Linked DNA regions of Variovorax terrae. The protein of the gene in region 2 interacts with the protein of the main gene of each other region in a pairwise test. Links are inferred from orthologs where the notes say so. Each region holds a gene or a part of one and is shown on either strand. Other genes may lie near its edges.

Evidence for each region.
Region 1: the proteins of dnaQ (region 2) and dnaE interact in binary tests that used the Escherichia coli proteins (3 or more experiments, as listed by UniProt). The link is inferred for Variovorax terrae from one-to-one orthologs.

What each region holds. Positions count from the first base shown.
Region 1 is NZ_JALGBI010000001.1:1,305,176-1,309,940, forward strand. The notes cover bases 303-4,366. They hold dnaE (DNA polymerase III subunit alpha), read left to right. Parts: upstream 303-665; coding sequence 666-4,166; downstream 4,167-4,366. Other genes in these bases: MMF98_RS06145 (diguanylate cyclase domain-containing protein), read left to right, coding at 303-614; tolA (cell envelope integrity protein TolA), read right to left, coding at 4,246-4,366. In the rest of the region: more of MMF98_RS06145, read left to right, coding at 1-302; more of tolA, read right to left, coding at 4,367-4,765. UniProt on the Escherichia coli protein: DNA polymerase III is a complex, multichain enzyme responsible for most of the replicative synthesis in bacteria. This DNA polymerase also exhibits 3' to 5' exonuclease activity. The alpha chain is the DNA polymerase catalytic subunit.
Region 2 is NZ_JALGBI010000001.1:2,223,110-2,226,810, reverse strand. What follows is about bases 1-3,000. They hold dnaQ (DNA polymerase III subunit epsilon), read left to right. Parts: upstream 1-1,140; coding sequence 1,141-1,860; downstream 1,861-3,000. Other genes in these bases: MMF98_RS10475 (ABC transporter substrate-binding protein), read right to left, coding at 2,027-3,000; fdx (ISC system 2Fe-2S type ferredoxin), read left to right, coding at 803-1,141; hscA (Fe-S protein assembly chaperone HscA), read left to right, coding at 1-803. In the rest of the region: more of MMF98_RS10475, read right to left, coding at 3,001-3,001; MMF98_RS10470 (Bug family tripartite tricarboxylate transporter substrate binding protein), read right to left, coding at 3,004-3,701. UniProt on the Escherichia coli protein: DNA polymerase III is a complex, multichain enzyme responsible for most of the replicative synthesis in bacteria. The epsilon subunit contain the editing function and is a proofreading 3'-5' exonuclease.

The DNA of each region.
Region 1 (4,765 bases), 920 kb from region 2 along the record:
TGCATGGCAGCGTGGTGCTCAACATGATCGGCACCGGCTGCCGCATGGGCTTCGTGGTCCTGATGCTGGGCGTGGCCGTGCAGCGGCACCGCTTCGGGCGCGACGTGCTGTCGCGGGCCCTGAGCGCCAGCGGCCGCGATGCGCTGACCGGCCTGCTCACGCGGCCGGGCTTCGAGCATGCCCTGGCCAAGTCCTCGCTGATGACGGAGCATGCCTCGGCCTTCTCGTCGGGCTTCATGGTGTGCGACCTGCGCAGCCTGGGCACGGTGCGCTCGGAGTACGGCGAGGACATCTGCGAGCGCGTACTGGTGCGCTTTGCCGCGGTGCTGCAGCGCACCCTGCACAGCGACTCGATCATCGGCCGCATCGGCTACGGGCGCTTTGCCGCCGTGCTGGTGCAGGACGTGGACACCTCCACGCTGCAGGCGACGGCCACGCAGGTGCTCACGCGCGTGCTGGCGCAGTCCGATCTGCCCGACTTCGTGCGCCAGCTCAAACTGCGCATGGTGCTGGCCCAGATGCCGCTGAGCCAGGTGCACCTGGCCGATCTCGAAAACCGCTGCAACAGTGTCATGCAGGGCGGCGATTCCGCGCGGGTGATCCGCTGGCTTTGAGAAGCCGGTTCCGAATCCGCCGTCCGGGATGAGCAGCCTAGAATCGGTGCCATGTTTGTTCACCTGCGCATCCACACCGAGTTCTCGGTGGTCGACGGCACCAACCGCGTCGATGACATCGTCAAGGCCGCGGCCGCCGACGGCCAGCCGGCCCTGGCCATCACCGATCTCAACAACCTGTTCGGCGCGATCAAGTTCTACAAGGCCGCGCGCGGCGCCGGCGTCAAGCCGCTGATCGGGGTCGAGGTCTTCCTCGAAGGCCTGGGCAAGGAGGCCAGCGCGCTGTCGCGCGTGCTGCTGCTGGTGCAGGGCCGCCAGGGCTATTTGAACCTGTCCGAGCTGCTGGCGCGCGCCTGGACGCAGAACGTGGTCAAGGCCCAGGCGGTGGTGAAGCTGGCCTGGCTGCGCGAGCTGGGCGAGGGCTTGATTCTGCTGTCGGGCGCGCAGGCCGGGCCGGTGGGCCAGGCGCTGGTGCAGGGCGACAACGAGCGCGCGGCCGAGGTCGCGCTGCAACTGGCCACGCTGTTCCCGCACCGCTTCTACCTCGAGCTGCAACGCGCCGGCCGCGCCGACGACGAGGCCCATGTGGCCGCCGCCGTGCAGCTGGCCGCGCGCATGAAGCTGCCGGTGGTGGCGACGCACCCGGTGCAGTTCCACGGCGCAGATGACTACGAGGCACACGAGGCGCGCGTCTGCATCTCCGAGGGCGAGATCCTCGGCAACCAGCGCCGCGTGCGCAAGTTCACGCGCGAGCAGTATTTCAAGCCGGCGGCGCAGATGCAGGCGCTGTTCGCCGACGTGCCCTCGGCGCTGGCCAATGCGCTGGAGATCGCGCGCCGCTGCAACCTCACGCTGGAGCTGGGCAAGCCACGCCTGCCCGACTACCCCACGCCCAACGGCATGCCGATCGAGGAGTACTTCCGCTTCGCTTCGCACGAGGGGCTGGACGAGCGGCTGGCGCACCTCTATCCCGACGAGGCCCGGCGCGCCACGGAGCGGCCGCGCTACCTGGAGCGGCTGGAGTTCGAGATCAACACCATCCTGAAGATGGGCTTCCCGGGCTACTTCCTGATCGTGGGCGACTTCATCAACTGGGCCAAGCGCAACGGCTGCCCGGTGGGCCCGGGCCGGGGCTCGGGCGCCGGCTCGCTGGTGGCCTATGCACTCAAGATCACCGACCTCGACCCGCTGCAGTACAAGCTGCTGTTCGAGCGCTTCCTGAACCCCGAGCGCGTGTCGATGCCCGACTTCGACATCGACTTCTGCCAGAGCAACCGCGGGCTGGTGATCGACTACGTGAAGGACAAGTACGGCAAGGACGCCGTGAGCCAGATCGCCACCTTCGGCACCATGGCCGCGCGCGCCGCCATCCGCGACGTGGGCCGCGTGATGGACATGAGCTACACCTTCTGCGACGGCATCTCCAAGCTCATCCCCAACAAGCCGGGCATGACGGTGACGCTGCAGTACCCGCCGCAGCCCAAGAAGGACGGCGACAAGAACAACTACGCCATCGAGATGGAGCCGCTGCTGGCCGAGCGCATCGAGCGCGAGGAGGAGGTGCGCACCCTGGTCGAGATGGCGCAGAAGCTCGAGGGCATGACGCGCAACGTCGGCATGCACGCCGGCGGCGTGCTGATCGCGCCGGGCAAGCTCACGGATTTCTGCCCGCTGTACCAGCAGCCCGGCAGCGACTCGGCGGTGAGCCAGTACGACAAGGACGACGTGGAGGCCGCGGGCCTCGTCAAGTTCGACTTTCTGGGCCTCGCCACGCTGACCATCCTGGAGATCGCCAAGGAGTTCATCGTCCGGCGCCACAAGGGCCAGGAGAACTTCGCGTTCGAGAACATCCCGCTCGACGACACGCGCACCTACAAGCTCTTTTCCGAGGGCAAGACCGAGGCCGTGTTCCAGTTTGAATCGCGCGGCATGCAGGGCATGCTGAAGGATGCGCGGCCGACGCGCCTGGAAGACCTGATCGCGCTCAACGCGCTGTACCGCCCGGGCCCGATGGACCTGATCCCCAGCTTCGTGGCGCGCAAGCACGGGCGCGAAGAGGTGGAGTACCCGCACCCGCTGGTGGCCGAGATGCTGTCCGAGACCTACGGCATCATGGTCTACCAGGAGCAGGTGATGCAGACGGCGCAGATCCTGGGCGGCTATTCGCTGGGCGGCGCCGACCTGCTGCGCCGCGCCATGGGCAAGAAGAAGGCCGAGGAGATGGCCGAGCACCGGCAGATCTTCCGCGTGGGCGCCGCCAAGAACGGCATCGGCGAGGACAAGGCCGACGAGATCTTCGATTTGATGGAGAAGTTCGCGGGCTACGGCTTCAACAAGTCGCACGCCGCCGCCTACTCGCTGCTGGCCTACCACACGGGCTGGCTCAAGGTGCACTACACGGCCGAGTTCTTCTGCGCCAACATGACCGTGGAAATGGACGACACCGACAAGCTCAAGGTGCTGTTCGAGGACGCGCAGAAGAACTTCGGCATCAGCTTCGAGCCGCCGGACGTGAACCGCGGCAACTACCGCTTCGAGCCGGTCACCGACAAGGTGATCCGCTACGGCCTGGGCGCGGTCAAGGGCACGGGCCAGCTGGCGGTGGAAGCCATCGTCGCAGCGCGGGAGGAGGGCGGCCCGTTCAAGAGCCTGTTCGATTTCTGCGTGCGGGTGGACCGCCAGCGCATCAACAAGCGCACGGTGGAAGCGCTGATCAAGGCCGGCGCCTTCGACGCGCTGCAGCTCAACCGCGCCGCGCTGGTGGCGTCGATCGACCGCGCCTTCGAATTCGCCAACGCCACCGAGGCCAATGCCAACCAGGGCGGGCTGTTCGATCTGGGCGACGACGCGCATGGCTCCAGCACGCAGGAGCCCGATCTGGTCGACACCCTGCCCTGGGGCGTGAAGGAGCGGCTGACGCAGGAGAAGACGGCCGTGGGCTTCTACCTCTCGGGCCATTTGTTCGACGAGGTCTCGCGCGAGGTGCGCCAGTTCGTCAAGCGTACGGTGGACGAACTGATCGACAGCCGCGAGCAGCAGATGATCGCCGGCGTCGTGAGCGACTTCCGCGTGATCAACGGCCAGCGCGGCAAGCTCGCACTGTTCAAGCTCGACGACAAATCGGCCTCGATCGAGGCCACGGCTGACGAGGCCGTGCTCAACACCTACCGCAACCTGCTCAAGGACGACGAGGTGCTGATCGTGAGCGGGCGCCTGCAGCCCGGGCGCGGCGGCTTCGAGCCGCGCTTCGTGGTGAGCCAGGTCTGGGACTTGGCGACGGCGCGCTGCCGCTTCGGCAAGTTCCTGCGCGTCGCGGTGAACGGCAAGGCGCCGGACATTCCGCGCCTGCTCAAGGAGTTTCCGGCCCGGCGCGAGATGTCGGAGCAGGGCGAGCTGGTGCGCGGCCTCGCGGTGCGGCTGGCCCTGGCGCGCGAGACGGCGTCGGCCGAGCTGCAACTCGGCGAGGAGGCCAAGTTCTTCCCGAGCGATGCCGCGCTGGCAAGCTGGATGGCGCAGGCCGACCAGGGGCAGGCGGCCATCGTCTACGAGTGATTTTTCAAGCGAAAACCGCCCGATGTCCAGGTGCAGTGGTCATCGGGTGCTATTGAAAGCATAGCACTCGGGCGGCCGCTCAGTCCTTGGGCCGGAAGCTGATGATGAGCGAGGAGGGCACCCGGCCGTCCACGTCGCGCGGCAGGGTTTCGGTCTTGACGATGGCGTTGAGCACCGCATCGTCCCAGGCCTTCACGCCGCTGGACTTGACCAGCCGGTTGCCGACGATGGTGCCGTCCGGCGCGGCGCGCACCTCGACCTCGGCCGTGGGGTTGCCGGCCATGTCTTCGGTGAACACGATGTTGGGCTTGATGCGCGCGCGGATGCGGCCGCCGTAGCTGGCCGACGGGCCGGACGACTGCAGCGCGCCGCCGTTCGAAGAGGGCGAACCGGTGGCGCCGGCCAGGCCGGCGATGCGCCGGAGGTTGTCCTGGCGTTGGGCTTCGAGCCGCCGGGCGTCTTCTTCGGCCTTGCGCTTGGCCTCCTGCTGTTCGAGCTTCTTCTTGTCGGCGGCAGCCTTTTCCGCTTTTTCCTTGTCGCGGGCCAGCTTCTCCTGCTCGAGGCGCTCCTGCTCGCGTTTCTTGTCGAGCTCGCGCTTC
Region 2 (3,701 bases):
TCTTCGGCCACGCGCCCCTGACCAACCTCAACCCCGACGAGGTGGTGGCGCTGGGCGCCGCCATCCAGGCCAACCAACTGGCCGGCAACAACGGCCAGGGCGACCTGCTGCTGCTCGACGTGATCCCGCTCTCGCTGGGCATCGAGACCATGGGCGGGCTGGTCGAGCGCATCGTGCCGCGCAACCAGACCATTCCCACCGCGATGGCGCAGGACTTCACCACCTACAAGGACGGGCAGACCGCGCTGGCGCTGCATGTGGTGCAGGGCGAGCGCGACCTGGTGGCCGACTGCCGCAGCCTGGCGCGCTTCGAGCTGCGCGGCATTCCGCCCATGGCCGCGGGCGCGGCGCGCATCCGCGTCACCTTCACGGTCGATGCCGACGGGCTGCTGAGCGTGAGCGCGAAAGAGCAGGGCAGCGGCGTGGAGGCCCGCATCGACGTCAAGCCGTCCTACGGCCTGTCGGACGAGCAGATCGCGAAGATGCTGCAGGACAGCTTCAACACGGCCGAGCAGGACATCCAGGCCCGCGCCCTGGCCGAAGCCCGGGTCGATGCCGATCGCATGCTGCTGGCCACGCAAAGCGCGCTGGAGGCCGACGGCGGCCTGCTGGAGGCACAAGAGCGCGAGGCCATCGACGCGCTGGTGCGCCGGCTGCGCGGCGTCGCGGCCGACAGCGGCGATGCCCGGGCCATCGAGGCCGCCACCGAAGCGCTGGCCAAGGGCACCGAGGCCTTCGCCGCCGAACGCATGAACCACAGCATCCAGAAGGCGCTGTCGGGCAAGAACGTGGAGACCCTCTGATGCCTGTGATCAAGATATTGCCCCATCCCGAATACTGCCCGCAGGGCGCCGAGGTCTCGGCACCGGCCGGCACCTCGATCTGCGAGGCGCTGCTGGACCATCACATCAACATCGAGCATGCCTGCGACATGAGCTGCGCCTGCACCACCTGTCATGTGATCGTGCGCGAGGGCTTCAGCTCGCTCAACGAGCTCGATGAGAACGAGGAAGACCTGCTGGACCGCGCCTGGGGCCTGGAGCCTCAGTCGCGCCTGAGCTGCCAGGCCATCCTGGCGCAGAAGGACCTGGTGGTGGAGATTCCCAAGTACTCGATCAACCACGCCAAAGAGAACCACTGATGACCCGCCAGATCGTCCTCGACACCGAAACCACCGGCCTGTCCGCGGAGAACGGCGACCGCATCATCGAGATCGGCTGCGTCGAGCTGCTCAACCGCAAGCTCACCGGCCACAACAAGCATTTCTACCTGAACCCCGAGCGCGACAGCCATGAAGACGCGCTCAAGGTGCATGGCATCAGCAACGAATTCCTCAAGGACAAGCCCAAGTTCGTCGCCGTGGCCGACGAGCTGCTGGACTACCTGCAGGGCGCCGAAATCATCATCCACAACGCGGCGTTCGACGTCGGCTTCCTGAACAAGGAGCTGGAGCTGATCGGGCGGCCTCCCTTCAAGCAGTTCATCGGCAGCGTCACCGACACGCTGGTGATGGCCAAGGAGATGTACCCCGGCAAGCGCAACTCGCTGGATGCGCTGTGCGACCGCCTGGGCGTGGACAATTCGGGCCGCACGCTGCACGGCGCCTTGCTCGATGCCGAGCTGCTGGCCGACGTCTACATCAACCTCACGCGCGGCCAGGATGCGCTGCTGATCGATCTCGGCGCCACCGACAGCGGCAGCGCCAGCACGGTCCGCATCGAGCTCGGCGGTTTCGAGCTGCCGGTGCTGGCCGCCAACGAGCAGGAGCTGGCCGCCCACGAGGATCTGCTCAAGCAGCTCGACAAGTCCAGCGGCGGCAAGACGGTCTGGCGCGCGAACGCACAAAATTCTGTGGCATAATCACAGGCTTTCCTGAACACAATTCAGGGTGGTTAGCTCAGCGGTAGAGCACTGCCTTCACACGGCAGGGGTCACAGGTTCAATCCCTGTACCACCCACCAATCAAAAAGGGCCCGGATTCTTCCGGGCCCTTTTGTTTTTCAGCTCATCCCCCATCGAGGATGGCTCAAAGCCGCTTGAGCGCGCGCTCGTAGAAGCTCAGGTCGATGTACCTGTCCGGTGCCGGGGGCGTGCCGCCCCACTGGCCCTCGATCTCGGCCCGCAGGGCGAGCGAGGCGCGGAAACCCTCCATGTCGAAGCGCATATCCGGCGCCAGGCCAAAGCCGGGCGCCATGAGCTGGTCCACGGTCTGCTCGGCCACCTGGAGCGGGAGCTTGAAGCGGGCCACCAGCATGGCCACGGCCGTGCCCCGGTTGGCGGGCGCGGTCGCAAAGCGCATGGACTCGATGCAGGCCGCGAGGTAGCGCTCGAGTTTGTCGCCGTTGCGCTGCGCCCAGGGCCGCATCACCACCACGCCGCCCGCCTGGTACGGGCCCAGCAGATCGCGCTGGCGGCCGAGCGACTTCAGACCCTGCGCCTTGGCGGTGATGGAGAAGGGCGCATTGAGCAGGCTGGCTGCCAGATCGGGGTTGGCGATCAGCTCCTGCGCGCGCTGCAGCGTGCCGCCCACGGCGCGCACCGTGTAGTCGCGCCCTTCGAGCAGGCCCTGGTCCTTCAGGATTTTCTTGGCCACCAGCGCATAGGCGGTGTTCGGCGCATCCACGGCCAGCACCTTGCCGCGGATGTCGGCAAAGCCCGTGATCTCGGGACGGACCATGAACTCGTTGAAGCCGGCGTACTCGCCCGCCACGATCAGTGCGTCATGCTTCGCGCCTTCGACCATGGCCACCGCGTTGTCGACCACGGCGTGCGCGATGTCGTACCTGCCCTCGGCCAGGCCCGTGCGCAGCGCCTGCGAGTTGGGCGTGTCTTCCAGCTCGATCTTCAGCCCGTGCCTGGCGAAGATGCCGCGTTCCATGCCCAGCATCAACGCCAGGTTGTGCGCACCGGGGAAGACGATGACGCGCAGCGTGTCCTGGGCCGCCGCGGTGCCGGCGACGGCGGCTAGGCAGAGGGCTGCCAGTGTCCTGGAGAGCCTCATGATCAATCGGGCTTGATGCCGGCCTGCCGGATCAGCGCGCCGGTGGACTGGTATTCCTGCCGCACCAGTTCCGCGAACGCGGGCTGGCTCAGGCTCGAGGCATCTGCGCCCAGCTTCTCGAAGGCGGCCTTGACCTCGGGCATCTGCAGCACCTTGGCCGTTTCGCGCGACAGCCGCGCCGCCACGTCGGCCGGCGTCTTGGCCGACACGAACATGCCGACCCAGAAGGTGTAGGCCGAGTCCGGCAGCCCGGCCTCGACCGTGGTGGGAACATCCGGCAGGCTGGGCGAGCGCTGCGGCGTGCCCACGGCCAACGCCACCAGCCGCTTGTCCTGGATCAGCGGCAGGGCGCTGACCAGCGGCGAGAAGAACCAGTCCACCTGCCCGCCGATCACGTCGGTGATGGCCGGCGGCGTGCCGCGGTAGGGCACGTGCAGCGCATTGACCTGCGCGGCGATGCGGAACTTCTCGGCGTTGATGTGCGTGGCACTGCCGTTGCCCGCCGAGGCATAGGACATCTTGCCGGGCTGTGCCTTGGCGCGTGCCAGCAAATCGGCCACCGACTTGATGCCGCTGCCGGGCGACACCACCAGCACGTTGGGCAGCGTGGCCAGCATGGCGATCGGGGTGAAGTCCTTCAGCGTGTCGTAGCTGAGCTTGGGGTACAGCGCCGCATTGGCCACGTGGCCGGCGGAGTGGA